DNA from 3 places in the Peribacillus sp. FSL K6-1552 genome. Region 1 is predicted to be linked to each of the others. Evidence: riboswitches for the same ligand, from Rfam matches in the RefSeq annotation. Region 1 holds a riboswitch; each other region holds the start of a gene.
What was found. A riboswitch is a leader RNA that binds a small molecule or an ion and turns the genes downstream of it on or off. The one in region 1 is predicted to bind S-adenosylmethionine.
Positions count from the first base shown of each region.

Region 2: it holds a riboswitch for S-adenosylmethionine, as region 1 does, so the genes downstream of both, NST21_RS16795 (bifunctional homocysteine S-methyltransferase/methylenetetrahydrofolate reductase) here and NST21_RS01750 (methionine ABC transporter ATP-binding protein) in region 1, are expected to answer to the same signal.
Region 3: it holds a riboswitch for S-adenosylmethionine, as region 1 does, so the genes downstream of both, metK (methionine adenosyltransferase) here and NST21_RS01750 (methionine ABC transporter ATP-binding protein) in region 1, are expected to answer to the same signal.

Region 1 covers NZ_JBBOST010000001.1:339,285-349,745, forward strand. The annotation lists gene NST21_RS01735 (S8 family serine peptidase) at 1-3,612, shown strand, start outside; gene NST21_RS01740 (hypothetical protein) at 4,103-4,813, shown strand; gene NST21_RS01745 (hypothetical protein) at 5,476-5,727, shown strand; SAM riboswitch class I at 7,676-7,787, shown strand; gene NST21_RS01750 (methionine ABC transporter ATP-binding protein) at 8,128-9,150, shown strand; gene NST21_RS01755 (methionine ABC transporter permease) at 9,164-9,814, shown strand; gene NST21_RS01760 (MetQ/NlpA family ABC transporter substrate-binding protein) at 9,836-10,461, shown strand, end outside.
Region 2 covers NZ_JBBOST010000001.1:3,509,334-3,519,794, forward strand. The annotation lists gene sucA (2-oxoglutarate dehydrogenase E1 component) at 1-646, opposite strand, end outside; gene NST21_RS16780 (dioxygenase family protein) at 1,009-1,779, opposite strand; gene NST21_RS16785 (polysaccharide deacetylase family protein) at 1,854-2,618, opposite strand; gene metH (methionine synthase) at 2,721-6,170, opposite strand; gene NST21_RS16795 (bifunctional homocysteine S-methyltransferase/methylenetetrahydrofolate reductase) at 6,163-8,010, opposite strand; SAM riboswitch class I at 8,114-8,212, opposite strand; gene NST21_RS16800 (MOSC domain-containing protein) at 8,339-8,974, opposite strand; gene ku (non-homologous end joining protein Ku) at 9,726-10,461, opposite strand, start outside.
Region 3 covers NZ_JBBOST010000001.1:5,132,232-5,142,692, reverse strand. The annotation lists gene wecB (non-hydrolyzing UDP-N-acetylglucosamine 2-epimerase) at 1-243, opposite strand, end outside; gene NST21_RS24570 (glycosyltransferase family 4 protein) at 441-1,649, shown strand; gene NST21_RS24565 (glycosyltransferase) at 1,677-2,993, shown strand; gene NST21_RS24560 (nucleotide sugar dehydrogenase) at 3,039-4,340, shown strand; gene pckA (phosphoenolpyruvate carboxykinase (ATP)) at 4,878-6,464, opposite strand; SAM riboswitch class I at 7,019-7,182, shown strand; gene metK (methionine adenosyltransferase) at 7,345-8,538, shown strand; gene NST21_RS24545 (gamma carbonic anhydrase) at 8,807-9,325, opposite strand; gene NST21_RS24540 (alpha/beta hydrolase) at 9,538-10,341, shown strand; gene NST21_RS24535 (hypothetical protein) at 10,404-10,461, opposite strand, start outside.

The DNA of each region.
Region 1 (10,461 bases):
AAAGATTACGAGGTAAAAGTGGAACCGCCGGTAAAAACGAAAGAAGCCATTGAGCCGAAAATGGCAGACAGTATTCCGCAAATTGGCGTGGACAAGCTACATGCCGAGAACATTACCGGTAAGGGAATAAAAGTCGGCGTTCTTGATACAGGTATTGACTACAATCATCCTGACTTAAAAGAAGCTTATAAAGGCGGATATGATTTTGTAGATAATGATGCAGATCCAATGGAAACGACCTACGAGGATTGGATTAATGCTGGCAAGCCGGAAGAACCAGGCTATGTGTATTACACAAACCATGGGTCACATGTCGCAGGGACGATTGCAGCCCAAAAGAAAAACAATGTGGATTATGCTGTGAAAGGGGTAGCACCTGAAGTAGATTTATATGCGTATAGAGTATTGGGACCTTGGGGAGGGGGAAATACACAAGGAATCCTTGCTGGAATCGATAAAGCGATTGAAGATGGCATGGACGTCATCAATATGTCGCTTGGCGCGCAGACTAACGATCCTTTATACGCCACTTCTGTCGCAGTAAATAACGCCATGCTTTCAGGATTGGTGACCGTCGTTGCTGCAGGTAACGCCGGACCTAACGAGAAAACTCTTGGTTCTCCGGGAACAGCGGCTCTTGGCATATCAGTAGGTGCAAGCGATGCCTCTATGTCCATTCCTGCATTTAATGGAAGCGCTTCCGCCGAGAAATTTGAAAATATGCAGCTGCTAGGCAAAGATTTTTCCGATAGATTAGAAGAATTGCAAGGAAAATCCTTACCAATTGTATTTACGGGACTTGGTAAAGCAACTGATTTTGCCGGGAAAGAGGTCAGCGGGAAAATTGCGTTGATTCAGCGCGGGGAAATTGCGTTTGATGAAAAAATTAAAAACGCCAAAAACGCTGGGGCTAAATCAGTGATTGTGTATAACAATGTCGACGGGCAAATACCTGCCTACTTGGGTGAGGCCGTTGGGTTAATCCCTTCTTTCCGCCTGTCAAAAGCGGATGGTGAGCGATTAAAGGGGCTGGGCGAAGGTTCTTTCACATTTGAAACGTTAAATAACACAAAAACGGAAGGCGATCATTTAGCAGATTTCAGTTCACGAGGACCGGTAAATGGAAATTATGATATTAAGCCGGATGTAGTCGCTCCAGGTGTGTCGATATTCTCTACGACACCGGAATTCATCAACGATCCGCAGGATGGCATTAATTACGGGAATGCCTATGTACGTATGTCGGGGACATCGATGGCCTCGCCACACGTGGCAGGTGCAGCCGCATTGATTTTGCAGGAGCATCCGGAATACACTCCTTTCGATGTAAAAGCGGCACTCATGAATACATCGGATGATTTAAAAGGGAATAATTCTGTATACGAAGTGGGTGCAGGACGAATCGATGCCTATCAAGCGGTTCATACAGACACATCCATCAAAGTATGGGATAAGACAAAAAATATCGAAAATGGAAACCTCGTAGAAATTGACGAACAAACAGGCTCCATTGTATTCGGTAGATATTATAAAAAAGGTGATCAACCCATTGAAGCAAGCAAAAAGGTGACGGTTCAAAACAACAGCCAGGAAAAAAAATCTTTTAAACTAGAAGTGGAGTATCATGGCGAGCGTAAAGGCATTCAAGATGCCGTGAAGAACGGTGTGCAAGTGGCAGTACCTTCATCGATTAAAGTGGGAGGCGGGAAAGTACAGGAGCTCCAGCCCAAAATAACGATTCCAACCAGCGCTGCGGCAGGAAGATATGAAGGGTATATTCATGTGACCAATGCGAAAAATCCAGCCGAATCCTATCAAATCCCATTCGCTGTTATGGCGACGGAAAAAGGATTTGATTATGTCAAAGCGACTAGACCATCCGTGACAAATACAACACCTTTCTGGGAACTTAATGACAAACAGATCCATTTCATCATGAAGTTGAACAGCCCAATGACAACCATGGATGTGCTTGTAAAAGACAGTAAAACAGGAAAATCTGTAGGGTTCATAGGGACAGCGAACACTAACTTTCCAATAGATAGAGAAGTGTATCTTACGGGTGCGTTCAGCGGTACGGTCTTACCATTTACAAATGATCCGTCCCAGCCAATCAGTGATATTCCTATAAAGCTTCCAGCAGGCGACTATATACTGGAACTGATTGCACACGATGAGGAAGGGAAAACATATGTGGTGGACAATCCACTTATCGTGGACAATACAGCACCAGAAGTCAACATGGATATAAAATCGGGTGTAATCGAAATCAATGATTCTATGTTTACAGTAGAAGATGGCCAAAAAGCGGTGTGGCTGCATGGAACAGCTAAGGATGAGACAGTGGATCTATTACAATCTAAAGGGTTGGACATCGATCAATCGTCCAACACTATGGCTTACTATACAGGTGCCTCTGGATATATGGCTGGGTTCTTCCCGATTCAAGCGAATGGAGATGTAAAACTCGGAATTGAGGAAAGTGATATTGCAAAACAACCTATGAGATTGTGGTTGAGAACGTGGGATACTGCAACGGCAGTTGGTTACCAAAAGTATTACTTCATGAAAGAAGGAACGGAATATACGACTTCCAGTTATAACAAGAAAGAGTTAAAAGTCGACGATAGCTTTACGATGACACTCAGCCTTAATAATGTGAAACAGCTTGTCTCGGGAGAATTTAATGTAGAGTACTACAAAGACTTCTTCAAGTTTTCGAACGTGAAGCTGAACAAGGCAGTCAAACAATATGCAAAGGAAAAAGGCTTACAGGTATCACTAGATAAACCTGTTGTGACGGAAGGTACATTCAATAATAGTTTGAAAATCGGTGCTTCCATTACTGGAAATGCATTCAGAGGACTGGATGGAGACATGCCGTTCCTCGATGTAACGTTTAAAGTATCGAATGATGAAGTTTACGATGAAATTCCTGGATTTGAGGTAAAGAAGGGGTCTTATAAGAAATCCGGACAAACAGCAGACACTGCTATTCCTTTTTACAACACTGAAGATCTTAAAGTAATTCCTACACATACACAGTTGATAGGATCCATCAATCCGGAAGCATTTTATATATATGGTTCGGGGACGGAATATTTGAAAAAAGCGGATTATTCAAAAATAGGAGCACAAGTATACGCTCTTTCCAGAAGCGGTAAAAAGTATAAAGGAACAATTAATAAAAATGCATCTTTCACGATCAATGGTATTCCGGCTTCCGATCAAGTATATACAGCAGTTTTCGAAATTCCGGGGCATCTGAAAGTGATGAAGAAGTTCATTCCTGGATATCATGCAAAAGGTGAGCTACGTGGGCAATTTTTAAGAATTGGTCAGAGAAGTCTTGCAGGGGATGTGAATGGCGACAAAATGATTGATATCCTCGATATCCAGAGTGTCGTTGATGCATATGGTACGAAGGATTCATCCATCGTGCCGCAAGATATCAATCAAGACGGAGAGGTGAACGAGACAGACATTCGCTTCGTTGAGAAAAATTTCTTAACGAAGGGACCGGATGCGCCTGCCGATAAACAGCCAAAAGAAAAAATTGGCAAAAAAGGTCTGGAATACTTCCTGCGCCTGATCGGATTGGAGCCAAAGTAATAGCAATAGCAAGAATAGAAGGGGAGGAATGCAGAGCATTCCTCCCCTTCTATTTTATAAAATAAGAAGAGCAGAGTTAAGAAAAGTTGATAAGTCCTCTTTTTTAGAAGATATGTACGGAATACTAGATTTCTTCAACAAAAGGCACCGGCCCATCAGGTTAACGCTGCTGAATCTCCTTTACTCCTACACCTGCTTCAATTAAAAGGGGGAAATCTTGAGTATAAAGGCTGGACAGTTTGCTAAAGGCAAGGGCCAGGCGCTAGGCCCAACCAGATGTAACACCCACAATGGATAAGGCTAGATAGAGGCTATACAAGAGAAGGAAGGTAAGCGAATAGATGATCTAAACGTATATGGAAGTAGAAGAAAGGAAAAGGAAATCTTATCGGTATCCCTAACAATTTCTGGATAGTCTACACTTATCTAGACAGAAAATTTAAGGTCAGGTAGACTACAGATACAACTAGTTATAGAAAAGAGGTCCGATATGCGACGTGATATTCAACAAAACGAACGAGCTTTCTCTTCCAAGGAAGTGGCAGAAGAAGTGGGGATTGCAACTCCCACTGTTCGAAAGTATGGTCAAATCTTAGAGCGGAATGGATATGAGTTTTTGAAAGATGGAGATCGACGTATCTTTGTTCAATCTGACATCGGAGCGCTTATAGCGCTACGCGATACGGACAAGCCCCTAGACGATACAGCTAAAGACCTTGTATATCAACAAAAAGAAAGATTAGAAGGATCCTATGAAACAGAGGTAGCGATACCCGATACATATGAAGAAAATTTACCCCAGGACCCCAATCAATTAAAAGAGGTCTTAATGTTTTTAGTCAATGAACTCGCAGCCACACGTGAAATGAATGTCCAACTGACAAACGATATGTCAGAGCTTAAAACAAAGGTTTCCCGGCTCCAGCAAGATCATCATGTTATAAGTTCTAGTATTGGAAATTCAGCGCAAAGAACTAATGCTAAAATTGAACAATTAACTGAACAACAAAATAACCATTACGAAACATTGCTACAACAAGAAAAACAAAAAAGTGAACTCTTACAAAAAGAAATACAAAATATGCGGGTCGAACAGAAAAAAGAATGGACTTCCCAAAATGAGTTTAATAAACGTTTAGAAGAAGCGATACAAAATCGTTCAGAAAAATGGTGGGGGCTTTTCTCCATATTCAGAAAATAAGGTGGCCGTTAAGTTTTTTTGCCCAACTGTGTAATGATTCTTGGAAGCAAATTATTGATGTAGAAACATTTGATAAATCTTTTTTTAATATATAATGATGGATAAAAGTATTGAGATACCAATCCACAAAACTTTAATAAAATCATAAAGCTATATGATTCGCGTAGCTGAAACACAGAATTAAGAAAGAGTATTTCAACTTTACAGGATTTGGTACCTGCTATGTAAGAGCTCGGCGATACCAATGTATTGACGTTCTAAAGGCAAACGAAGGCTCAATTGAAATTCATTGGAGATTTGTTTAAGCGATATGCATCTAAAACAAAATACACAAGCAAGCAAAAAAGGCATGCTTGATAAAAAGGGAGTTGAGGAGGTTGAAAACTTGCATTCAAAAACAAGAGTCCTCCTTAATAGAGTTGCTCCAGACAAGGGTTGACCCTCTCCTTTTTGTATGTTTCGTATCGCTGGGCGATATAACATGCAAATAAATTCAAAACCTTTAGGTTTAATAGAAAAGCTGGGTTCGATATACAAACATGATATACATCCGAATGAACGAGTATTCTCTTCTAAGGCAGTGGCAGAAGAAGTGGGGATGCAACACCCACTGTTCAAAAGTATGGTCAAAACTTAGAACGAAACGGATATGAGTTTATAAGATGGTGATTGCTATCTTTATTCACTCCGGCATCGAAGCGCTCATAGCGTTACGCGATACGGGCAAGCCCCTAGACGATACAGCTAAAGACCTTGTGTATCAACAAAAAGATAGATTAGAAGAAACTAATGGATCAGAGATAGCGATACCTGATACATTTGACAATTCAATCCATAATCCCAAACAATTAAAAGAGATTAAAATTGTTTTAATCAATGAACTCGCAGCTACGCGTGAAATGAACGTCCACTGACAAACGATATGCCTCAGCTTAAAACAACAGTTTCCCAGCTCCAGCAAGATCCATGTCCTTAATAGTGTTCCTCAAGAAAGGGGCTGATCTGTTCTTTTGTGTGTTTCGTATCGCTGGGCGATATAACATGCAAATAAATCTACAGAACCTTCATCTTTAATAGAAAGAGGGAGCCGATATGCGACAGGATATACGTCCGAATGAATGAGCATCCTCTTCCAAGGAAGTGTCAGAAGAAGTGGAGATACAAAATCCACTGTTTGAAAGTATGTTTAAAACTTAGAGCGATATGGATAGGAGCTGTTTAAAGATATCGATTGGCATATCTTCGTTCAATCCGATATCGAAACGCTTATAGCGTTACGCGATACGGGCAATCCCCTAGACGATAGAGAGAAGAACCCTTGTATCAAGAAAAAGAAAGATTAGAAGGAACCAATGAAACAGAAATAGCGATACCCGATACATATGACAATTTATTTAACCCATGTTCCCATTCAATTAAAAGAGATCTTAATGTTATTAACCAATGAACTCGCAGCTCCGCGTGAAATGAACATCTAACTGACAAACGATATGTCATAGCTTAAAACTGAACAACAAAGAACCCATTACGAAACATTACTGCAATAAGAAAAAGGTTTCATTACCTTTTCTTTAGTCTCCTTTACGATATTCAGGTGTTAATTTACGTTATGACTATTTAAACCTAAGGCACCCAAATCAAAAGCAGGAATTCCTTTGTTCCAACTATTTGGAATCACCATTTTCAAATTTCAACAATTTCCCGAGAAATATCTACAAATTCTGAGTAGATATCGACAAAATTAGAAGTTTTTACCCGATATATATGACAATTTATTTAACCCATGTTCCCATTCAATTAAAAGAGATCTTAATTTTTAACCAATGAACTCGCAGCTACGCGTGAAATGAACATCTAACTGACAAACGATATGTCTCATAGCTTAAAACTGAACAACAAAGAACCCATTACGAAACATTACTGCAATAAGAAAAAGGTTTCATTACCTTTTTTTTAGTCTCCTTTACGATATTCAGGTGTTAATTTGCGTTATAACTATTTAAACCTAAGGCAATCAAATCTAAAGTAGAAATTCCTTTGTTCCAACTATTCGGAATCACCATTTTCAAATTTCAACAATTTCCCGAGAAATATCTACAAATTCTGAGTAGATATCGACAAAATTAGAAGCTTCTAAATAGCGATTTGTTTTTGCTGATAAGAAAGTAGACATACTATAGAATTCAAACCCTATCGATTGTTTTTAATTAAAAGAAATAAACTCTTCTAAGGAAAGAGCTTTTATAAAGATGCTAAAGGTGAAGAAAACATGTGTAGTCTTCCTTCCCTGTAATAATAAATGAACTTTTATTATTACAGATATGAGGGCAAAGGGTCCTCACATATTTAAAACAGATGCAAAAAATTTTATAACCGCATTTTCACCACGAAATATATGGAACTATATATTATTGTTTTTTCTTTTTGATACTAAACGTACCGAAAGTTTGCTATCAAAAAAAGGTCAAAAACTCAAAAACAAACGTAAACCCCAATCAAAAGATTGTAAGAGTGGAGGTCGCAGGGAGCTCCCCGCATGGATAAGGCAGACCGTGAGTAGCAACCCGAATAGTGAGTTTGCCAAAAGTTTGCCGTTATTTTATCAAGGTACAGAGCTTTCCTTATGAGGAAGGAAGTCCTGATCCTGACTGACTTCGTAATGTTTTCGTTTTTTTGTAATAGAGTCTATGCCTAGGTTGACCGTATACATGGTATGCAGGGCAAAATCTGACCTGTCTTAAGGTATAGTTAAATGAACGATTAATAATTATACTGTAAAAATATTTTAGATTATTCAAAATAGAGTTGACATTAGGAAAATTTGAATATATAGTGGAGAACATAATTAAATAAATACGTTATTTCTTATCAAGAGATGTGGAGGGACTTGGCCCTATGATACCTCGGCAGCGGGTTTTTACTTTTGTAAAAATACTGTGCTAATTCCAACGGACGAAAGTTTGAAAGATAAGAAGGAGCTTTTCTTAGATAATTAAATTAAGAGTTTACTCTTTTTTATTTCTAAAAGAGGCCTCTTCTGTCTGATGACGGAAGAGGCCTCTTTTGTTTATTCAGAATGTATATGGTTATTTGGAGAATTGGTGCAATTATTCGTAGGTTTCGCGCACTAATCGTGAATTATAAGCAATTACTCGTGAGTTTGACAGAATAACTCGTGAGTTTCACACATTTACTCGTGAATTGTGAGGAATTACTCGTGAGTTTCGAAAATTTAACCCTATCATTATGAAACTTTGCAAAGCTCTTCTCAGGATAATGAATTCGTACAAATAAACAGCATGGGGGGAGACAGAATGATTGAATTTCAAAATGTTAAAAAGGTATATAAAACAAAGAAACAGACTGTTGAAGCTTTGAAAGGAATTAATTTGACAGTTGAAAAAGGCGATATTTTTGGTGTTGTCGGTTATAGCGGGGCCGGAAAAAGTACGTTGATTCGGTTAGTCAATCTACTCGAACACCCTTCAGATGGACAGGTTATTGTTGGGGGGAAGGATTTAACCAAATTGAACCCGAAGGAATTACGGGCAGAAAAGAAAAAAATTGGCATGATTTTTCAACATTTTAACTTACTTAACTCAAAGACAGTTTTTGATAATATTGCCATGCCGCTAGTTTTATCGGGAACTCCTAGTAAAGAAATCAAAGAGCGGGTAGGCGAGTTGTTAGAGTTCGTTGGCTTATCAAGTAAAGCAAGGAGTTATCCGGAACAATTGTCTGGCGGTCAAAAGCAACGAATAGGGATTGCTAGAGCGTTGGCTACCAACCCATCGATTCTTTTGTGTGATGAAGCGACGTCAGCATTGGATCCTCAAACAACGAGTGCTGTATTGCAACTCTTAAAAAAAATTAATAAAGAATACAATATTACCATATTGCTAATTACTCATGAAATGTCTGTAATTAGGGAAATTTGCAATAAGGTTGCGGTCATGGAAGGCGGACGCGTGGTTGAACAAGGTTCTGTGTTTGATGTCTTTGCTAGGCCCCAAACAGATATCGCAAAAAACTTTGTACGAACTGTTATTCACGACGAGATCCCACAAAGTTTCCTGAAAAATACCGGATCATATATTCCGATTATTTGGAAAATTAACTTTATTGGTACTACATCAGGCAATCCTTTACTTTCAACCATCTCGAAGAAATTTGATGTTCATTTAAGTGTATTATCAGCCAATATTTCTGAAATTCAGGAAACGCCTTTTGGGAATTTGATCATCGAAGTGACAGGGAACAAAAATGAGGTGGACAAGGCTTATCAATATATTAAAGACGAGGGGATTCTCGTCCAGGAGGTGCAGATAAATGGGTAATACGCTTTGGGGAATGGAAATAACGGCAGGCCAGCTGTCGACAGCTTTCGGTGACACACTTTATATGGTAGCCATCTCATTGATATTTTCCGGGCTGATTGGACTTCCGCTAGGAATCTTACTTGTCATTACAAGAAAGGGTCACATCCTGGAGAATAAATGGATCTTTAATGTATTGAACCCGGTCATCAATATATTGCGGTCGGTTCCTTTCATCATCTTGCTTGTAGCACTTATTCCGTTTACGAGAATGATTGTCGGCAGTGCGATCGGAACGAATGCGGCCATTGTTCCGCTAATCTTTTACGCGGCTCCTTATATTGCCCGGCTTGTGGAGAACTCCCTGCTGGAAGTGGACAAAGGAATTATAGAGGCAGCCCAGGCAATGGGAGCAACGACTTGGCAAATTATTTATCGCTTTTTGATTCCTGAGGGACTTAGCTCGTTAATTCTTACATTTACAACTGCGACAATTGGCCTTGTTGGATCTACTGCTATGGCAGGTGCTGTCGGTGCAGGTGGGGTAGGAGATTTAGCCTTAGCTTACGGTTATCAAAGGTTCGATACGATGACGATGGTCGTCACAGTAGCGGCGCTCGTGATCATCGTTCAATTATTGCAATCCACCGGGAATTTTGTTTCAAGAAAAATCAGAAGAAGATAAAAATAACAGGAGGTAGGAGAAATGAAGAAAATCTTATTAACGATCATGGTATTGGCATTGGCCATCGTGGCTGCAGCATGCGGGAACGAAGAGGGTGCATCAGGCGGTTCGGATGATGTGAAAACAGTGAAAGTCGGTGTCAGCAGCGGGGATACGAGAACATGGGAATATATTGTTGACTTAGCGAAAAAGGATGGGCTGAATATCGAACTTGTCACTTTTAATGATTATATCCAACCGAATCTTGCGTTAAGTGAAGGGGAAATTGATGCGAATTCATTCCAAACAGTTGCCTACTTCGATGAATTTGTTAACGATCAAAATTTGAAATTAGAGGCCATCGGGTCAACTGTTATTGCACCTATGGGCCTTTATTCGAAAAAACACAAAGATCTCAAAGATCTTCCAGATGGCGCTACGATAGCTGTTCCGAATGAAGCAACAAACTTTGGACGTGCATTACTGCTTCTTCAAGAAGCTGGTTTGATTACATTGAAAGAGGAATTTAATGGATCGGGATCATTAGATATTATTAAGGGAAATCCGAAAAAATTGAAAATCAAACCTGTTGCTGCCGGCAATACGCCGCGTCTATTGGATGATGCCGATGCTTCAGCCATTAATAATAATTTTGCAGTTGAAGCAGG
Region 2 (10,461 bases), 3.2 Mb from region 1:
TTTGCCCTACATATGTGCGATGAAGGAATTTTTCGAACCCTTCAACTTCATTCAAGCGTTTAAGTAATAATGCTTTATTCTCTTTAGCCACTTCCGGGAACATGTTTCCGGATTCGACCATATCAGTAAGCCATTGCTTTTCGTCCAGGTCATTAACATGGTGAAATTCAAAGGCTATCGTTTTTGTATAAAGTTGTTTTAGGTATTGTACGGCTTCGTATCCGTCCTTCACATCATTAGGTGATTCGGGACAAATAAAGTCAGCCGGGATTTTTCTTAAATCATCTGCAGTCAACCCATATTTTTCGAAGTGAATTTGTTCCGTGTCTAATGCTTCTTCTTTTAAAGGATAAATATTTGCAGCTAGATGTCCATATGCACGGATATTTTCCGCTAATTTTACTGCAGACATTATTTTCTTCATAGGAAGAACTTCTCCAGTTTGTACAGTTGGTGCATTTCCGATAGTTACTTCAGCCGATACATCTAATGAAGGAGGACCTGATACTTCAAAAAAGTTTCTCAGTTCCGGATCTACTTCTTCCGGATTGGCTTGAAATAGATCGTATTGCTCCATGACATACCCAAGGTTTGGACCTGAAAAAGTTTTCCATGGGTCGTATGCCTTAGCGTCCTTGATGGTCATTTTGTAAACCCCCAAATTTTTCTCATAATTTTTTTCATTTCGTTTTATCCATCCCCAAATTCTCACTTCTAAATTTTCCCCAAATATATGATATATAATAAATAAATTTGGTTATTGAATAATAAAATTTTTAAGGATAAAACGTTTTCAGATGTTATATTAACATGTTTTTGTCGAAATATCCAAAGGTTAAAACACTTTATTCACCCTTTTCGAAACTATTTTTCTGCTTAATTCGTCATATTACGCCTTTAACAGACTTTATTGCTCATTTAAGTCCTTTTTCGCTAAAAAAAGATTTTTGTATTTTTGCATTTTGATTATTACCAGGTATATTTTACCATCCCAAAAACCCTTTAAAATCAGTCAAACTGCCAAGCTGTTAAACTCAGATTCCCATATTGAAAAGTCCGGTGTAACAGCTTTGGCTTTTTGTTGTCATCTCCTGATCCCATGGCAATGACTAATGGAATAAAATGCTCTTTTGTAGGTACAGCATCTTTACTATAAGGAGCCATTTGCTCATAGTTAACCAAAGTCTCCATATCCCAATTCATGATCTTTTCTTCTACCCACTCCTCAAAACTGATTGCCCATCCCTCTGCCACATGCATATCTTCCTGAATATGGTTAAAGTTATGGACAATTCCACCGCTCCCAATAATAAGGACATTACTTTTCTTAAGATCCCCCAATACTTTGCCGATCTCATATTGCTTCGCAAATGGAAGATCAGGACTAATAGACAATGATACGATAGGGATATCGGCTTCAGGGTACATAATATGCAAAAGTCCCCATGCCCCGTGATCGAGCGGACGCCTATCATCTAGTTCCCCTAATACACCTATTTTTGACAATAGGGTTAATATTTTATCGGATAACTCTAGACATCCCGAAGCGGGATATGTCACCTGATATATTTCTTCAGGAAAACCGGCAAAATCATAAATAACTTCATGTTTACTGACTGCTGAAATCAACTGCTCCTTACTTTCCCAATGTGCTGACAGGATAACGATTGCAGTTGGTTTATTCATAACTTTCATATATTCCTTTAAAAAAGAAGTGTAGCTGTTCTTTTCCAATGCTAATAGAGGTGTTCCATGTGATAAAAACAATGATGGCATCATAGAAACGATATATCCTTTCCCATGTAATCTCTTATCCCTATACCTTAATTTACTATATATAAACACTGAGTTCATCATTTAAATTGTATTTTAGGAGTTGTCTCATCAATCGTATCAAAGGTATACCCTTCTCTTTTTAGGTTTTCTATAATATCCGGCAATGCTTTTACTGTATTTTTCATACTATTGATATCATGTAATAAGATATTAACATGCTTTTGATCTTTCAATCCTCTTTTCACAGAGGTAATGATTTGTTGCTCACTTATCGAAGGACTGATGCCATCTGTTGAATCGATGTTCCAATCAAAGTAAATATAACCTTTTTCTGATAATTGTTGAAGGATTCCATTTATGATTGGTTTAGTTTTAACCTGATGTCTAAGATGATTATTTGAACCACCCGGTATACGTACAATACGGCTCTTTACCCCATACTCTTTTTCAAGCATGGTTTCAAGCCTATTCAGATCTTGAAAGAAACTTTCCGTTGACCGATAAACAATAGAATAATCATGTGTATAGGAATGGAGGGCAATTTCATGCCCCCGGGAAATCATTTCTTTATAGCATTGTTTTGCGTAAGGTTCTTCATTGCCTTTTACAAAAAAGGTAGCTTTAACATGATATCGATCTAATATATCTAAAATATCCATCGTATTCGTAGACGGTCCATCATCGAATGTCAAATATGCAATTTTCTGATCTTCTTTACTTTTTACAAGCGGTGTTATTTCTTCCGGGATTGTTGCGTGTGCTTGAACTGGCGGTTCACCTGTCATAACCAAGATAACGAAAGCACCCATTATGTAAAGATATAGTCTGAATAGACTCCTCATATAGTTGTATCCCCTTCCTTTTGACCATTAAGGTGTACTAATTCAGGGGTTTCATGCGCAATAAGACAGCGGTAAAAAATACCGCTGTCTTATCATTATTGCTTATCTATCGACATTAAAGTAACGCGCTTCAGGATGAGCAAATACAATAGCTGAAACAGAAGCCTCTGGTTCCATCATAAATCCTTCAGTCAATTCTACTCCAATATCCTGCGGTTGTAACAAACGGAATAGCTTTTCTTGGTCTTCCAGATTTGGACAAGCTGGATAACCAAATGAAAACCTTTGACCGGTATACTTGGCTGCAAACCGCTCTTTCATTGACATTTCTATAGGATCGCTTATACCCAGGTCATCTCGCATCAATTGGTGGATTCTTTCTGCAAATCCTTCTGCAGTTTCAAGAGCCAGTGATTGAAGAGCATGGTTTTTCAAGAAATCACCTTCAAGTTTTAGTTGTTCTGCCCATTTTCTGATACCTCTACCAGCTGTAACGAGGAAGAAACCAACATAATCCATTTCCCCGGAAGAAACCGGCTTCGCAAAATCCGCCAAACAAAGGTGTGGACTTGTATCTTGTCTAGGAAAATCAAAAGTTTCCAATACTTCCTGATGATTATCCGGATTATAAATGAATAACTGGTCTCCATCACTTTGAGCAGGGAAAAATTGATAAATAGCATTTAACCCGTAGTCTGGTTCTGACTTTAAGAATTCAATCAGCTCATCAACCAAATCATTCAGTTGAATTGCTTTTTCATTCCCTTGCTTCATCAGCTCAGCAACTTTACCTTTTAATCCTAAATGATGACCAATTAACATTTGCCTATTAATATATGGTTGGATGACATCCAATGGATAATTTTTCAAAACATGTCTTTTGATGTCACGCGGTTTTTGAACCGGGACATTGCTTAAAGGAGCTGCTGGTGTTTGCTTGCGAACTGGTTTTTCCATGGTTGCTGCAATTGCCGCATTGGCTTTCGATTTTTCCCGTTTTGCAACTAACTCCTCTAAGTAGACAACCTTTTTGTTGGAATCATGTAAAATATTCGTGACAGCTAATCCATCCATAGCATCTTTGGAATATAAAACAGGACCGCCATATTCTGGTGAAATTTTGAAATCAGTGAATTTACGGGATAATGCTGCTCCTCCCACTAATATTGGAGTATCAATCCCTGCCTGTTTTAAATCCTGGGCAGTTAAAACCATTTGCTGTGCTGATTTTACAAGTAATCCAGACAGGCCTATGATAGTAGGCTCATGTTTTCGGACCTCTTCAATAATTTGTTGTGGTGCGACTTTAATTCCAAGGTCTATGACTTCATAGCCATTATTGGAAAGAATGATATCCACTAGGTTTTTACCAATATCATGTACGTCACCCTTGACAGTCGCTAAAAGGATCTTACCTTTCTTAGCACTATCTTCAGCATTTTCCATGAGTGGTTCAAGATGTGAGACAGCAGCCTTCATCGCCTCGGCACTTTGAAGTACTTCCGCGACAATGAGCTGATTATCATTAAATAACCTACCCACTTCACTCATCCCATCCATCAATGGTCCATTGATGATTTCTAATGGAGCGTCCCCACGCTCGATTGCTTTATTTAAATCTTCAATTAAGCCTTCTTTCGTTCCCTCAATAATATAGTTACCTAAACGCTCATTTAACGGAAGGATAACACCATTATCTTTCTTCTCCGCTTTTTTTCCACGATAAAATTCAGTGAAGATGGCTAATGTTTCTGTAGAGGTATTAAACAGGAGTGCTTCGGCCAGTTTCACTTCCTCTTCCGGTATCAAAGCAAAACGTTCAAGTTTTTCCGTATTCACAATTGCGTAGTCAAGACCCGCCTTTGTACAGTGATATAAGAAAACGGCATTTAGAATTTCCCTTCCGCGTGATGGGAGGCCGAACGACACATTTGAAATTCCAAGAATCGTTAAGCATTCCGGAAATTTCTCTTTGATTGCCTTAATTCCTTTAACCGTTTCTAAAGCAGAGCCTATATATTGCTCATCTCCCGTACCTACAGGGAAAACAAGCGGATCAAAAATAAGGTCGCTTTCGTTTAGGCCATATTTATTTACTAGCAAGTCCACAGAGCGGGTAGCCACTTCAATTTTCCGTTCAGCATCAACGGCCATTCCAATCTCGTCAATTGTTCCTACCACAACGGCAGCACCGTATTGATGAACGAGTGGAACAATTTTTTCAAAGCGCTCTTCACCATCTTCAAGGTTGATAGAATTAATAATTGACTTTCCTTGAGAATGCTTTAAAGCCTGTTCAAGAACGGCTTCATCTGTAGTATCAATGACTAATGGTACTTTCACTTTTTTGACAACTTCTTCGACGAATTCCTTCATATCACCTAGCTCATCACCATCAGGATCAGCAAGACAAATATCAATGACATGGGCGCCTTTCTTCACCTGGGCACGAGCAATTTCGGCAGCTGGCTCATAATGCTTCCCACGAATTAACTCCTTGAATTTACGAGATCCGATGACGTTCGTTCTCTCACCGACGAACAAGGGACGCATTGAATCATCATAAATAAGCGGCTCAATTCCTGATACGGCATGGCCATGTGCTGATTCCTTCATTTCACGGGGCTGTACGCCTTCTAGAACCTTAGAAAGCTCTTTAATATGTTCTGGTGTTGTTCCACAGCAGCCCCCAATGATATTGACCCAGCCTTTTTCTGCAAATTGCTTCATTTTCTCTGCAAGGGAAGTCGGGGATTCATGATAATGACCTTCTTCATCAGGTAGGCCTGCATTCGGATAACAGCTAATGGCGCTGTTTGATATATCTGCAAGTGTCCGAATATGGTCTATCATGAACTCTGGTCCTGTCGCACAGTTCAAACCAACAGCCACAGGCTTCATATGTTCAACTGATAAATAGAACGCTTCAATGGACTGACCGGCTAGGGTCGTACCCATCGGTTCGATTGTACCTGAAATGATGACAGGCACTTCTTTCCCTGTTTTAGCAAAGGCCGCTTTTATTCCAGAAAAGGCAGCCTTAACATTAAGCATATCCTGACAGGTTTCTACTAACAACAGGTCCACACCACCGTCTAATAGACCGAGTGCCTGTTCTTCATAAGAATCGGTTAAAATATCAAATGTGGTTCCTCCTGTAACAGAAAGTGTTTTTGTTGTTGGTCCCATTGAACCAGCAACATATCTTGGCCATTTATCATTTGAATATTTTTCACAAGCTTTCACGGCAAGTTCAGCTGAAATTTTATTAAGCTTATAAGCAATCGTACTTATTTGGTATTCCTCAAGAACGATGCTCGTGGCTCCGAAGGTATTTGTCTCAATAATATCGGCACCTGCTGCTAAGTATTTTTCATGGATGGTTTGGATGATTTCAGGTTGAGTCAGTGATAAATATTCATTACACCCCTCGAATTGTTCTCCCCCAAAATCCTCTGCTGTTAAATTCTCAGCTTGAAGCATGGTTCCCATTGCTCCATCAAGAAGGAGAATCTTAGACTGTAACTGTTCTTGAATCGCTTTTTTATTCATGTACTGCCACCTCTGATGTATGTTTACTATCGACTTCTCTAATATATTTTGTAAGTTCCGCAGTCATTTCATAGCGAAGGAATGGTGTAATTAAATAAATCCCCTTGAATTTTTCTCTTGCGGCGTCCACCAGTTCTCTGGCGATATTCACACCTTCCATTCTTGACTTTATTGGGTCATCCCCAGCTAAAGCCATAGCTCGCCTTACATTATCAGGTAATTTAATACCCGGTATTTCGTTATGGATAAATTCCGCATTTCGTGTGCTCGTTAACGGCATGATTCCGACGAAAATTGGAGTATCTAAATGTTTTGTCGCCTCATAAACCTCTTCAATCTGATCAACTGAATAAATCGGTTGGGTCAAAAAGGACTGAGCACCGCAAGCAATCTTCTTTTCCATCCGCTGAACGGCCTTATTCAAATATTTCACATTTGGGTTAAAGGCAGCCGCAATTTTAAAATTTGCCCGTTGACCAAGACTTTGACCGGAATAGGAAAGACCTTCATTAAATTGTTTTACCATACTAATTAAGTCAAATGACGATAAATCATAGACTGAAGTTGCACCTGGGAAGTCCCCTATTTTTGAAGGATCACCAGTGATAATCAGAATCTCGTTCAACCCCACCGTTTGAAGCCCCATTAAATGTGACTGAAGGCCAATTAAGTTCCTATCACGGCACGTAATATGCACCATTGGATTTACATCTAATTGGTTTTTCAACAAATTGGCCAGCGCCTCATTAGATATCCTCGGCGAAGCAAGTGAATTATCAGCTAATGTAATCGAATCAACACCCGCATTTTTTAATGCCTCCGCACCAGCCATAAAACCTTCAATTCCTAATTTTTTCGGCGGATCAAGTTCAACAAGAATCGTTCTTTCAGTTTTGGCCTGCTCATGCAGGGGTAGTTCCAGTTCTCTATGATTCACTTCAATTATTTCGATTTCACGGGCTTTCGTCATTTTTTCTTCTACTGGAACTAAACTCCCAATCGCATTTTTCACAGATTGAATATGAAGTGGTGTTGTTCCACAACACCCACCGATTATCGTGGCACCCTGCTCACGAAGCTCAAGGGCACTTGAGCCAAAATATTCAGGCACTGCTTTATAAACTAGTCTTCCATCCACGTAATCCGGTAGGCTGGCATTTGGATAGATAGCGATAGCCGCATGCTTTGGCAAAGTCACTTCTTCCAAGGCGCGAATCATATGATGTGGACCTAGACGGCAATTCACACCAACAACATCAGCACCCAATTGCTCGAGTTTTTGAAATGCTTCATTTAAATGGATCCCATTTTGAAGATTACCTAATTCATGCATCGATACATTTGCAATAATTGGCAATTCCGTTTCTTTTTTAGCAATTTGCAACACGGTTTCAAGTTCTTCCAGATCATAAAATGTTTCAAGGAGAATCCCATCAGGATTTTCTATAAGCAGACTATATAGCTGCTCACGAAAACCTCGCTTAATTTCTTCCATGCTTAAATCCGATTTACGGATACTTCGCTGCGCCCCTATAGTACCAAATACAAATGCATTGCCTTTTGCAGCTTTTTTAGCAAGGATAACCCCCTGACGGTTAATTCGGCTTACTTCATCTTCAAGACCATGCCGTTTCAATTTATTAAAGTTAGCTCCGTAAGTATTCGATTGTAGAATATCAGCACCTGCTTCTAAATAGGCACGATGAATGGATTCAATTTGATCAGGATTAGTGCAGTTTAATTCCTCATAACATTGATCGATTCCATATGAGTATAATAATGTTCCCATTGCTCCTTCTCCAACCAGCATTCTTTCTTTCAATTCTTTACGAAAATCCATATGTACACCCTCTCTCAAAAACAATTCTGTTTTTGTCGTTTTCTATGAGTATGAGAGAAAAGAAAAAAAACCTTCTCAAAGAAGAAGGTTTTTTGAAACATTCTCCTCATCTATCAAGCTCTGCTTGCTGGATTTAGCACCTTTGCCTAAGCTGGTTGCTGAGGTTTCCTCGGGCCAGTCCCTCCACCTCTCTCGATAAGATCCATTTATAAAGTTTTCTTAACATTTCAAAATTTGTTTATATTTAATTTACATTAATAATCTGTCAATTTCAATAGTTTGATAGTCATTTTTTTCTTTTCTACTAAGATCAAACATCCTTCAAAGTTTAAACTCTCTTTAATATCCTTTGTTTCCAGTCCTCCGCTAACGAATCTACAGAAAGTAAAGCATGAGCTCCATCCTGTCCGTCTCGATTATGCAGGATCACTTCAGTTGCATAATATACTGAGATGTTTTCTTGAAGTCGATCTAATAAAACAATTTCATCTTGTTTTTTAATAACTCCTTCTTGAATGACCTTTGCAAAATAACCAGTAAAACTTGTTTTCATCACTGATGTCAAAAACTTAGGTTCTTGGTTAAAGTGAGAAATAGTCGAGCAAGGAATTCGTCCTTGGGTGATCTGAACAATTGTCCCACCTATTTGATAGATATCACCGATATACGTTTGAGTTTCCATCATCCCAGCTACTGTTAAATTCTCACCAAAAGCAGGGATATCAAGCTGTTTAGAGAATTTTTCATTCCAAAATGAGTAATGCTCAAAAGGATAAATGCACAATGCACGGTCAGGGCCTCCATGGAACTTTAGATTACCTACTCCGTCTCCAACTATTCCTGATTTTGTTACGGTCACATTATCCAAAGTTTTTTTATCCATAGCTGATAAAATCTTAACATTCGAAAACATTTCCTGTTTAGGCTTTCCGGCTTGAAGGGACACGATTTTTCCATTTTCCAATTAACATCTTCCAATCCTATTTACTTTATATCATCCTTATATGAATACATTATACTAAAAATTCATTTTATTCTGCATCTATTTTAATTACTTTACTATTTCGGAGAAGATAAAAACTTCTACTTCCGGGAGTAATGGTGGAAAATTACTGATTTTCAGAAAAATCGTACTATAGTTTCGGTAATTTGGTTGCTATTTCAGAATTAAATATGGTAGAATATGAACACAATATATAGTCGAAAAACAAAATCGGTCGCCTATATGTTGATTTCACGATTAATTTCCTCATTGTCGCTCTTCAGGGAGCGAATTTTTTTGCCTTCTTCAAATCCACTACTCAATCCCTACAATAAAGATCAGCCATATATCGCCTTACTGAATGACACTATCATCTTCAAAATAATATTTTGCTCTGCTCAGAATCACTCCTTTAAAACACATCAGCCTAAAACACTACCTTTTCTTTTTAAATTCACAGCTTCTTCTCTGTCAAAAAGAACCATTCCGTTTTTCTTACTAAAAAACCAAGGGTTTTAATTCACATTCTTCCTCTACCGCATAGATTAGTCCTACAAATATCTCCACGGGCAACCCAATTATCTTTACAAAACACAAACTTAATTAATATGTATTCCGTTTAAATTGTTCAGCTATGTGTACCTCTTTAACCACTGCATTCACTTTGTTTCCCTTCTGATAAAAAAAAAAGAAGCTGAGAGACATTGGTTCGTCTTCCACTCAGCTTCTTTTTTTACGCTTGTTTCTTTTTTTTCGGTGCCGCTTTTTTCCGGGTCGTCGTTTTTTTCCCTTCCAGTTTATCAGGTTTCGTTCGATCAATGGATGCTTGTAAAGCTTCCATTAAATCGGTAACATTGTTGGACACTGTTTCTTTTGTTTTGGCTGTAATCGTCGTCTGTCCTGTTTTCTTTGATTCAATCAGCTCAAGTAACGCCGTTCGATAATCATCATTGTATTTTGTCGGATCAAAAGTCGTCGTCAATTGATCTATTAACAAAATTGCCGTATCAATTTCTTTTTTTACAATTGTTTCATTTGCAGGGATATTCGGAACATCTGCTGCGGAGCGTACTTCATCTGGATAATGAATCGTTTCCATCAACAAGGTGTTATCTACAACCCTTATAACTGCCATTTGTTCCTTTGAACGGATGATGATTTTTGCTAACCCAACCTTATTCGATTCCTTGAGTGCTTGCCGCAATAGGGAATAGGCTTTTATGCCACCATCATTTGGAGACATAAAATAACTTCGGTTAAAATATATCGGATCTATTTCTTCAATTTTAACAAAATCCATGATTTCCACTGATTTTTCTTCATTTTGTTTTTTAAGTTCTTCTAGCTCACTGTCTTCTAATACAACAAACTTTCCTTTTGTATATTCAAAAGCACGAACAATGTCTTCCTTGCCTACTTCCTTCTGGCAGACCGGACAAACTTTTTCGTATTTAATTGGTGAGTGGCAT
Region 3 (10,461 bases), 4.8 Mb from region 1:
AATCCCGCGAGTTGTGATCTCTTCTAATGTTTGTCTTTCTTTCATCATATTCAAATCGTAGTCTGGTCTTATTTGGAAACATTGCAGGACTTGATCAAGCATATCCCGATGCTGGGCGGTGACCACTACAATGCTTTCAATAGATTCTTGATGCTTTTTCAACTCCAATACGACAGGTGCCATTTTAATGGCCTCTGGTCTTGTCCCAAACACAGTCATGACCCTTAAACGATTTTTAGGCATTATGATTTCCTCGCTTTCTTTATTTCCTCCCTATTATAACGAGTTGTTCTTAAGAAAAAATTTTTTGACACAACAATTAACAGAATATTTACAAAGTTAATAAGGACTTTATATTTCTTTAACCCCCACTTAATATCGCCCATTTACAATAAAAAGCAGGACGATGAACATTTTAAGAATAGAGGTGATAGGCTCATATGAAAAGTGTCCTGATGATTGTACAAAACTTTTATCCTGAAATTGGGAGTGCAGGAAACAGGATGAAAAATGTATATCTCAATTTGAAGCGAAGCGGCTATGAGGTAACAGTCATCACTTTGAAGCCGAGTTATCCTCACCAAAGTTTATATCAAGATGCCCATTTTTGGGATGAAGTCGATATTGAGGAGAAAGATATCATCAGGATTCAACCAGATAAAGTGAAGCGGTATACAAGCAATATGGGGAGACGCTTGCTTCATTATTTGGAAGCGATGTGGCTTTTCATTTACACAATCATTCGACTGGAAAAAAAATATGACTATGTGTTTGTCACGACACCACCTATTTTCCCGATATTTGCGGCATTGATTGCCAAGAAAAAGATGAAGGCAAAGCTAATAACCGATGTAAGAGACTTATGGCCCGAATCACTGCAGGGAGTAGGCGTATTCACGAATAAGTGGATCTTGAAAATGGCTTTTTTCCTTGAAAGAAAAATATATCAGCACTCTAATCAAATTATCATCAATAGTCCTGGATTTAGGGATTATATCCTTTCAAAAGGAGTCAAAAATGATGATATCCAATTCATTCCAAACTCGCTTACTGCAGACGAACTGAACTTGAAAAAAAGGCTTCCACCCATTTCGGAAAATAGGATTAAAGTCGTTTATACGGGTAATATCGGACTTGCCCAAGATATTAAAAAGTTAATAGAAGTGGCTGAAAAACTGAAAGAACATAAACAAATTGAGTTTACGATTATTGGATATGGTTATCGAATGTCCGAAGTCCAAGACGAGATTTCCTCTAAAGGGTTGACCAATATAAGGGTCATCAAAGCGATGAACAGGAGGGTGACTCTTAATGAAGTATCCTCATCCCATATTGCGTATGTAAGCTTAGTTGAGAAGGATGTCTTTGACAAGGTGCTGCCTGGAAAAATCATTGACTATATGTGCGTAGGGAAACCGATTGTCGGTGATGTCGCCGGGCGTGCCAGACAAATGATTTCAGAAGCGCAATGCGGGATGGTGGCAGATAGTAGAAAGGTTGATGAAATCAGTCAACATATTCTAACAATGGCCTCTGAGAAAGCTCTTCGCGAAGAGCTTGGTGAAAATGGCCATCGATATGCGGAACAAAATTTTCTATGGTCAAAAAATATTCAAGGGCTCATTAACGTGATGGAAGCATCTAGCTGACGGATATCTGGAAAAGTGGAGGTAAAAATGGCGAAGACGGTATGTATGTTTGTGTGGAATCATTTTACCAACGATGCACGGGTTCTAAGGGAATGCACTGCTCTTACCGAAGCAGGTTATGAAGTCGACTTAATTGCGATTCATAACTGGAAAAATGAAGAATTACCAAAAAAAGAGAAACATAAAAATGGATTTAATGTCATTCGAGTGAATAATCGCTGGGAAAGACTTAATAGAGTACTTAGTATCGTAAAAAAAACAAAAAATAAGATGTTTGAATTGACTGTTCTCACTTTATTGGTTTGGAATACCTTGTTGAACATGAACCTGATAACGGGCTGGATCAGTACTGTCGTATTAGTCGGTGTTATGGCGCTTCTTGCAATAATCGCCACAATTGTTACGAAAACAAAACTACCAATACTTTTGACAAGAAGCTATATTTTTTTTCAAATGGTTCATTACGGCCGGAAAAAGAGGTATGACTTTTACCATTCGAATGATTTGAATACGTTAATGCAGGGAGCAATCAGCAGTAAATTTCTAAGACGTAAAAAGCTCGTATATGATTCTCATGAAGTTCAAACAAGCAGAACCGGTTATAATAGCCGGATTTACGGGATACAAGAGAAGTTTCTATTAAAATTTGTCGACGAAATGATCGCCGAAAATCATACTCGTGCTAAATATAATGAAGACTTATACGGTCTGTATCCGAATGTGGTCCATAACTACCCAATCCCTACATTGCCTGAGGAAAGTACAGTCGTGGATTTACACGAGTTGCTCATGCTGCCAGAGGACGAGCCGATATTGTTATATCAAGGCGGCATTCAAACAGGCAGAGGGCTAGAGAAAGTGGTTGAGGCTGTGCCAATGATGGAAGCAGGAACGCTAGTTTTTATAGGAGATGGGAAGATCAAGCCTGAATTAATAAAAAAGGTAGAGTCAATGGGTCTCGAACATCGGGTGAAATTTATCCCGAAGGTACCGGTTGACGATTTGCTTCATTATACCAAAAACGCATATTTAGGTTTTCAGGTATTGAATAATGTCTGCTTTAATCATTATTCTGCTTCTTCCAATAAGTTATTTGAATATATGATGAGCGGAGTACCCGTCATCGCCTGTAGCTTTCCAGAAATTCAAAAGGTAGTCGAGACTGAGGAAATTGGTGTGTGTGTCGACTCCCATGATCCCCGTTCTATTGCGGACGGAGTCAATTATTTATTAAAGCATCCAGAAAAAAGAGCGGAAATGAGCAGCAACTGTCTGAATGCCCGCCTTAAATACAATTGGAAACAAGAGAAAGAAATCTTCATCCAAATCTATCAATCAGCTTAACAAAAACTAGAATACTAGAAGAAAATATGATGAGGAGTGGTTATTATGAAATTATGTACAATGGGACTAGGTTATATAGGACTTCCAACATCTTTAATGTTCGCAAAACACGGTGTAGATGTTGTTGGCGTGGATATCCATCCTGATGTTATTACTAAATTGAATAATGGAAAGCTCCATATTGAAGAACCTGGACTAGACGAAGTGTTAAATGAAGTGCTAGATGCTAAAAGATTTCGTGCTACCTTGAATCCGGAGTCTGCGGATGTCTTCATCATTGCGGTCCCAACTCCAAACAATGAAGATCAACACCAATCCTGTGATCTTACCTATGTTATGCAAGCAACTTCAAGGATCCTTCCTTTTGTTCAGAAGGGAAATGTCATCATTATCGAATCGACGATTGCACCAAGGAGCATGGATGATCATATCAAGCCATTGATTGAGATGACAGGGCTAACGATCGGGCAAGACATCTTTCTCGTACATTGTCCGGAACGTGTCTTGCCAGGGAGAATACTAGAAGAATTGGTGCATAATAACCGAATCGTCGGCGGCATCACAGAAGCCTGCTCCTACAAAGGAAGTCTTGTCTATGAAACTTTCGTTAAAGGGGAAATCATTCGTACGGATGCGAAAACGGCTGAAATGTCCAAGCTGATGGAAAATACTTTCCGTGATGTGAATATTGCTCTTGCGAATGAGTTGGCTAAAGTTTGCTTCGAATTGGATATCAATGTATTGGATGTCATATCAATGGCAAATAAGCATCCACGTGTAAATATTCATCAACCAGGACCAGGGGTAGGTGGACATTGTCTCGCGGTCGATCCTTATTTCATTGTCGCTAAAGCTCCTGAGACAGCTAGAATCATCAAATTAGCCCGCGACACGAACGTTTCGATGCCGTATTATATCGTCAATTGTGTCAGGATGTTACTTGAGGGGATCCGTAAACCAAAGGTAGCGGTTTTTGGACTTGCCTACAAAGGAAATGTAGATGATATCCGTGAAAGCCCAGCCATTGATGTTGTAAATATCCTAATGAGCATGGATCAGGTGGAAGTATCCTTGCATGACCCACATGTCCAATCTGGGAAAATGCCAGTCGTTTCTGTCGAAGACGCTGTAAAAGATGCCGACCTGATTCTTGTCTTAACCGATCATAATGAATTTAAAGAAATGGATTATGACAAACTATCGAACAAGATGGCTCATAAAATGATTTTGGATACTCGGAATTGCATTGATGCTAATAAACATAACATCCAAATTGCCAACTTAGGCAATGTATTCGAATATAAAACAGAACATTTGAAAGAAGTAAGGAAAAAAATGATTATCTAATAAACAACCGATTCTGCAAGGCCGGATATGATAGGGATCTAAAGGGTGTTGACTCAGTCAGCACCCTTTAGAGTTGTACAACATGTTAAAAAAATCATTTGAAATAATAATAGGGATCGGATAATTATTATATGTTCTGTAAATATGACTTCCTATGGGACATGGGAAGAGCAGAATTGGTTGGCCTGGCGCCACCTTCTCCCTATTTATAGGTGGCGGACCAAGAGGGAGTGGAATCATACGTATGAAAAAAGTATGATGAACTTTCTAGTTTATTATATTGGCAAACAGGATGTAGAGGATTTGGCTCAGGAGACCTTTGTCTGGGCTTTTGTGAAACAAAGGGGATAAGACACCAGCTGGAACATAGGTGACAGCCTCTTGGCTGTTTTTAATTCAAAAATACTGGCGCTTCAGGTTAATGTGGCTTTTACAGGAGTGAGATCGTGATGGTCGATTTATCGTTTAGATTAGTCAGTTTATAAAGAAAGGACCAAGCAAGTTTCGCTTGGTCCTTTTGTTTTCTATTTATTAAGATTAAGCAGTCGGTCCGCCAAGTTCTTCAATTTCACTTGGAACGTTTCCGAATTTTTTAAAGTTTGCACGGAATTGAGCAGCAAGAGCTGTTGCTGTTTGTTTATATGCAGCAGGATCTGCCCAAGTCTTGATTGGTTGAAGCACTTCGTCAGGAACACCAGGAACATGAAGTGGAATATCCAAACCGAAGATATCGTCTTTGATTGTCTCGATGTTTGCTAATTCGCCTTCAAGTGCTGCTTGTACCATCGCACGAGTGTAAGCAAGTTTCATACGGCTACCAGTTCCGTATGCACCGCCAGTCCATCCAGTGTTGACAAGGTATACTTTTGCGCTGTGCTCGTCAATTTTATCTCCAAGCATTTCAGCATAGCGTGTAGCAGGAAGAGGTAAGAATGGTGAACCGAAGCATGTTGAGAATGTAGCTTCTGGTGAAGTTACTCCTCTTTCAGTACCAGCCAATTTACTTGTGTACCCACTTAGGAAATGGAACATTGCTTGTTCTTTAGAAAGTTTGCTGATTGGAGGCAGTACGCCTGAAGCATCAGCAGTTAAGAAAATGATTGTATTTGGGTGTCCTGCGATACTTGGGTTCACGATGTTATCAATCGCTTGCATTTGGTATGCAGCACGAGTGTTTTCTGTTAATGAACTATCATCGTAGTTTGCTTCACGTGTTTCCGGATCAACAACTACGTTTTCCAATACGGCACCGAAACGGATGGCATCGAAAATTTGCGGTTCTTTTTCACGTGAAAGGTTAATTGTTTTTGCATAGCAGCCGCCTTCGATGTTGAATACACCGTTAGAAGACCAGCCGTGCTCGTCATCACCAATCAGTTTGCGATTAGTGTCTGCAGATAAAGTTGTTTTACCAGTACCAGACAGTCCGAAGAATAAAGCGACATCTCCTTCACGTCCTACGTTAGCAGAGCAATGCATTGGAAGTATTCCAGCCTCTGGAAGTAGGTAGTTCATGATTGAGAAGATCGATTTTTTCATTTCACCTGCATATTCCGTTCCACCGATTAAGATAGTACGGCGTTCAAATGACACGATGATGAATGTTTCGGATTGAGTTCCGTCCACTTCTGGATCTGCTTTGAAATTAGGTGCAGAAAGAATCGTGAATTCTGATTCGTGACCTCTTAGTTCTTCTTCATTTGGACGGATGAACAAAGTGTGAGCGAAAAGATTATGCCAAGCATATTCATTTACAACTTGGATGGGAAGACGTGATGTTTCGTCCGCGCCGGCGAAACCTTTGAAAACAAAGATCTCTTCTTTTGCTTTTAGGTAGTCAACTACTTTATTATATAGTTTATTGAATACTTCTTCAGAGATTGGTTGGTTTACGGAACCCCAATCTACTTTGTCTTTCACAGAAGCTTCGTCTACGATATATTTATCTTTAGGTGAACGGCCAGTATATTTGCCTGTTTCAGCTTTTACTGCGCCAGTTGATGTCAAAACGCCTTCGTTTCTGCTTAATACTTTTTCAACCAATTGGGGAACTGAAAGTTGAGTTTGCACATTATTTCCTGCCAATAATTGGTGTAACTCATTAGAAACATCTACAGAATTCATATATGAGGTACCTTCCTTTGTTTTAAGTTTTTATATTACAATTAGTATAACACATTCACTTAAATAGTCTATACTATTTATTTTTTTTTGTGATATTTTTTATATGGTTTCCTTAATCATTTTTTAAAATGCGTTATGAACCGAGTACGGGTTCCTGCATATACTTGAATGGAGGAATCTGAACTGGGTGGTGTAATTAGGAAGAAAGCCCATTATCAAGATTAGAATCTTGATCGAATGGGTCTCGTTTCAGGAATATAAAAAAGGTTTGATTCTTTTATTTAATAGGAAGAAATTAAGAATAGAACAACTTGCTATTACATCAAAAGGCAAAATCCTAAAAAGTTATTATGCGGTTCGAAGTCCGCTTTTTCAAGTTCTTATATCTATGGTAATTTTCTACATTTTCGTTTGTTTTCTACATCGAAAATCCAATAATGACAGAGCATTAGCACATTTTTTTTCGTGAAAGCTGTGATGGGGAAAAATGTTCTTTTTCGAAAAGCATTGACAGAATCCGACCAAATACGATAATATCTTAAATTGTACGGATTCTCTTATCCCGAGTTGGTGGAGGGACAGGCCCTTTGAAACCCAGCAACCTGCCATATTGAACTTGACTCCAAGATCAATCGCCGAAAATAAAGCGATAGTTCTTCAAGGAATAGTGGTGATGGTGCTAACCTGAGCAAGGTAAAAAACCCTTGAACGATAAGAGTGAAAGGATAGATGACAGAATTTTAAACCTTTCCTCATTTGCCAGGGAAGGTTTTTGTGTTTTTTAGTAATTCTGTGTCTATAGTTGAAGCTAATAAGGGAAAACGAGTTCCGTAAAAAATCAGGCTTTTGCCTACAACATACTAACTTCCAAGGAGGAAATATGATGTCAAAGAAACGTCTATTTACTTCTGAATCTGTTACAGAGGGCCATCCGGACAAGATTTGTGATCAGATTTCAGATTCCATTTTAGATGCTATCCTTGCTAAGGATGCAAATGCACGTGTTGCGTGTGAAACAAGTGTAACAACAGGTCTTGTACTTGTTGCTGGTGAAATTACAACGTCCGCTTATGTGGATATTCCACGTATCGTTCGTGATACGATTGCAGGAATTGGTTACACACGTGCGAAATACGGTTTCGATGCTGAAACTTGTGCCGTATTGAGTTCTATTGATGAGCAATCTGCTGATATCGCAGCTGGCGTAGACAAAGCGTTGGAAGCTCGTGAAGGAACTATGTCAGATGAAGAAATCGATGCAATCGGTGCAGGGGACCAAGGGCTTATGTTCGGTTTTGCTTGCAATGAAACAGAAGAGCTTATGCCACTTCCGATTTCATTAGCTCATAAACTTTCATTCCGCTTGTCTCAAGTTCGTAAAGAAGAAACGCTTGCTTACTTACGTCCTGATGGTAAAACACAGGTAACGGTGGAGTATGATGAAAATAATCAACCTGTAAGAGTTGACACAATTGTTATTTCAACACAACATGATCCAGAAGTAACTCTTGAGCAAATTCAAGCTGACTTAAAAGAACATGTGATTAAAGCAGTTGTACCAGCTGAATTAATCGATGCTGGGACTAAGTACTTCATTAACCCAACTGGCCGTTTTGTAATTGGCGGACCTCAAGGGGATGCTGGTCTTACTGGACGTAAAATCATTGTTGATACGTACGGCGGATACGCTCGTCACGGTGGCGGTGCATTCTCCGGTAAAGATGCTACAAAAGTTGACCGTTCTGCGGCATACGCTGCTCGTTACGTTGCGAAAAACATCGTAGCTGCTGGCCTTGCTGACAAAGCGGAAGTACAATTGGCATACGCAATTGGTGTGGCAGAGCCTGTATCAATCTCGATTGATACATTCGGAACAGGAACAGTAAGCGAAGAAGTACTAGTTGATCTAGTACGCGCTAACTTCGACCTGCGTCCAGCTGGTATCATCAAAATGCTTGATCTTCGTCGCCCAATCTACAAACAAACAGCTGCTTACGGACACTTTGGCCGTACAGATGTTGATCTTCCTTGGGAACGCACAGATAAAGCTGAGATTTTAAAAGCACAAGCGTAATCAAATAAAAGTAAAAGGTGCCTCGCAACTAGCGAGGCACCTTTTTCAATTGTGAAATGGATTAAATTTGTCGACAGAGGGAATAATTCAAGAAATCCTATTTAAACCAGCCATTTAGTTTTTTACTCGTGAATTATGTAGTTTTACTCGTGAGTTTTAGTGTTTTACTCGTGAATTATGTAGTTTTACTCGTGAGTTTTAGTGTTTACTCGTGAATTATGCAAGTTTACTCGTGAATTATGCAAGTTTACTCGTGAGTTTACATGAATTATTTAATGCGTTCTGCATGTTTATAGTATTGTCCTTTTTCAGCATATTCTCGGACGATACGTTCCATATCCTTGCGATCTTCATCGTTAATTTCGCGTACGACTTTAGCTGGACGGCCGAATGCCAATGTGTTTGGTGGTATGACTTTGCCTTGGGGAACAAGACTTCCAGCACCGATAAAAGCTCCTTCCCCGATTTCTGCTGCATCAAGTACAATCGAGCCCATGCCGATTAGAGCTCCTTTACGAACTTTACAGCTATGTAAAATAACCTGATGGCCGATGGTTACTTCGTCCTCGATAATTAATGGATTATTTGGACTTTGGTGAAGAACGCTGTTATCTTGTACACTTACTTTATTACCGATTATAGTAGGGGCTACGTCGCCACGTATAACGGTATTAAACCAGATTGACGTTTCGTCGCCGATTTTCACATCACCTGTCACGACTGCATTTTCAGCAATATAAGCGCTTTCAGAGATTTCAGGTTCTTTACCTTTAAATGGATAAATAATCATTTTTAATCATTTCCTTTCCGAAGTAGATGTTTTTATGTATTATTTTAATATACCGTATGTAAATAGACTTGGCTATTTATAATAAAAATGTAGAACTTGTTAGAGTTCCTTTTTGTCGAAAATCATGAATATGGTTATAATTTATATATATTATTTTTCAGCTATCTTTGATCGTATACAACAAGAGAAAAGTGAAAGGGGGATTTCGAATGTGGAAATGGGAGACAGAAGGAGACGCAAAAGGCGTCATTGTCATCATTCATGGGGCAATGGAGCATCACGGCCGATATAAGTGGGTAACGCAAATGTGGCTTTCAGCCGGATATCATGTTGTCATGGGCGACCTTCCTGGGCAGGGGATGACAACTCGTGCCTACCGGGGACATATCGATTCCTTTGACGAATATTTAGACGAAGTAAAAAGCTGGATAGAAGATGCCTTCGAATATTCGCTGCCAGTCTTTTTGCTTGGACACAGCATGGGTGGTTTGATTTCGATACGCTTACTTCAGGAAGAAGAGTGGGACATTGCAGGGGTGATTTTATCTTCACCATGTCTGGGCCTCGTGACGAAGCCCCGCAAGTTCTTAACAGCCATTTCGCATGGTTTGAACCTCGTGATGCCTAAGTTCAGAGTCGATTCCGGCTTAACACCTGAAATGGCTACGAGAAGTTCTGAAGTCCGTGAATCAGATAAAAATGATACATTATACATTACAAAGGTTTCGATTCGCTGGTATCGTGAGCTTGCACAGGCTATGAAGGATGCCTTTGAAGAGATTCCTGAATTTCAGGATGTGCCTCTTTTGTTGATGCAAGGCGGAGATGACCGAATCGTGAATAAAAAGGCGGTTCGTGAGTGGTTTAATTATAACTTGGCTAGTGAAAAACAATACAAAGAATGGCCAAAACTTTATCACGAAATCTTCAACGAACCAGAGCGGGATGACGTATTCCAATACGCATTGAGTTTTGTTGAAAATCGTTTAAAAATATTAGGGTATGTTGTTTGAAGGTACATACTGCTGGATAAATATAAAAAGCTGCTGAAGCGATTATCAGCAGCTTTTTTGTTTTATCCAGCGTTTGTAAGTAATTCGTTCGACTTAATGACGGGTGCCCAATAAGTAACC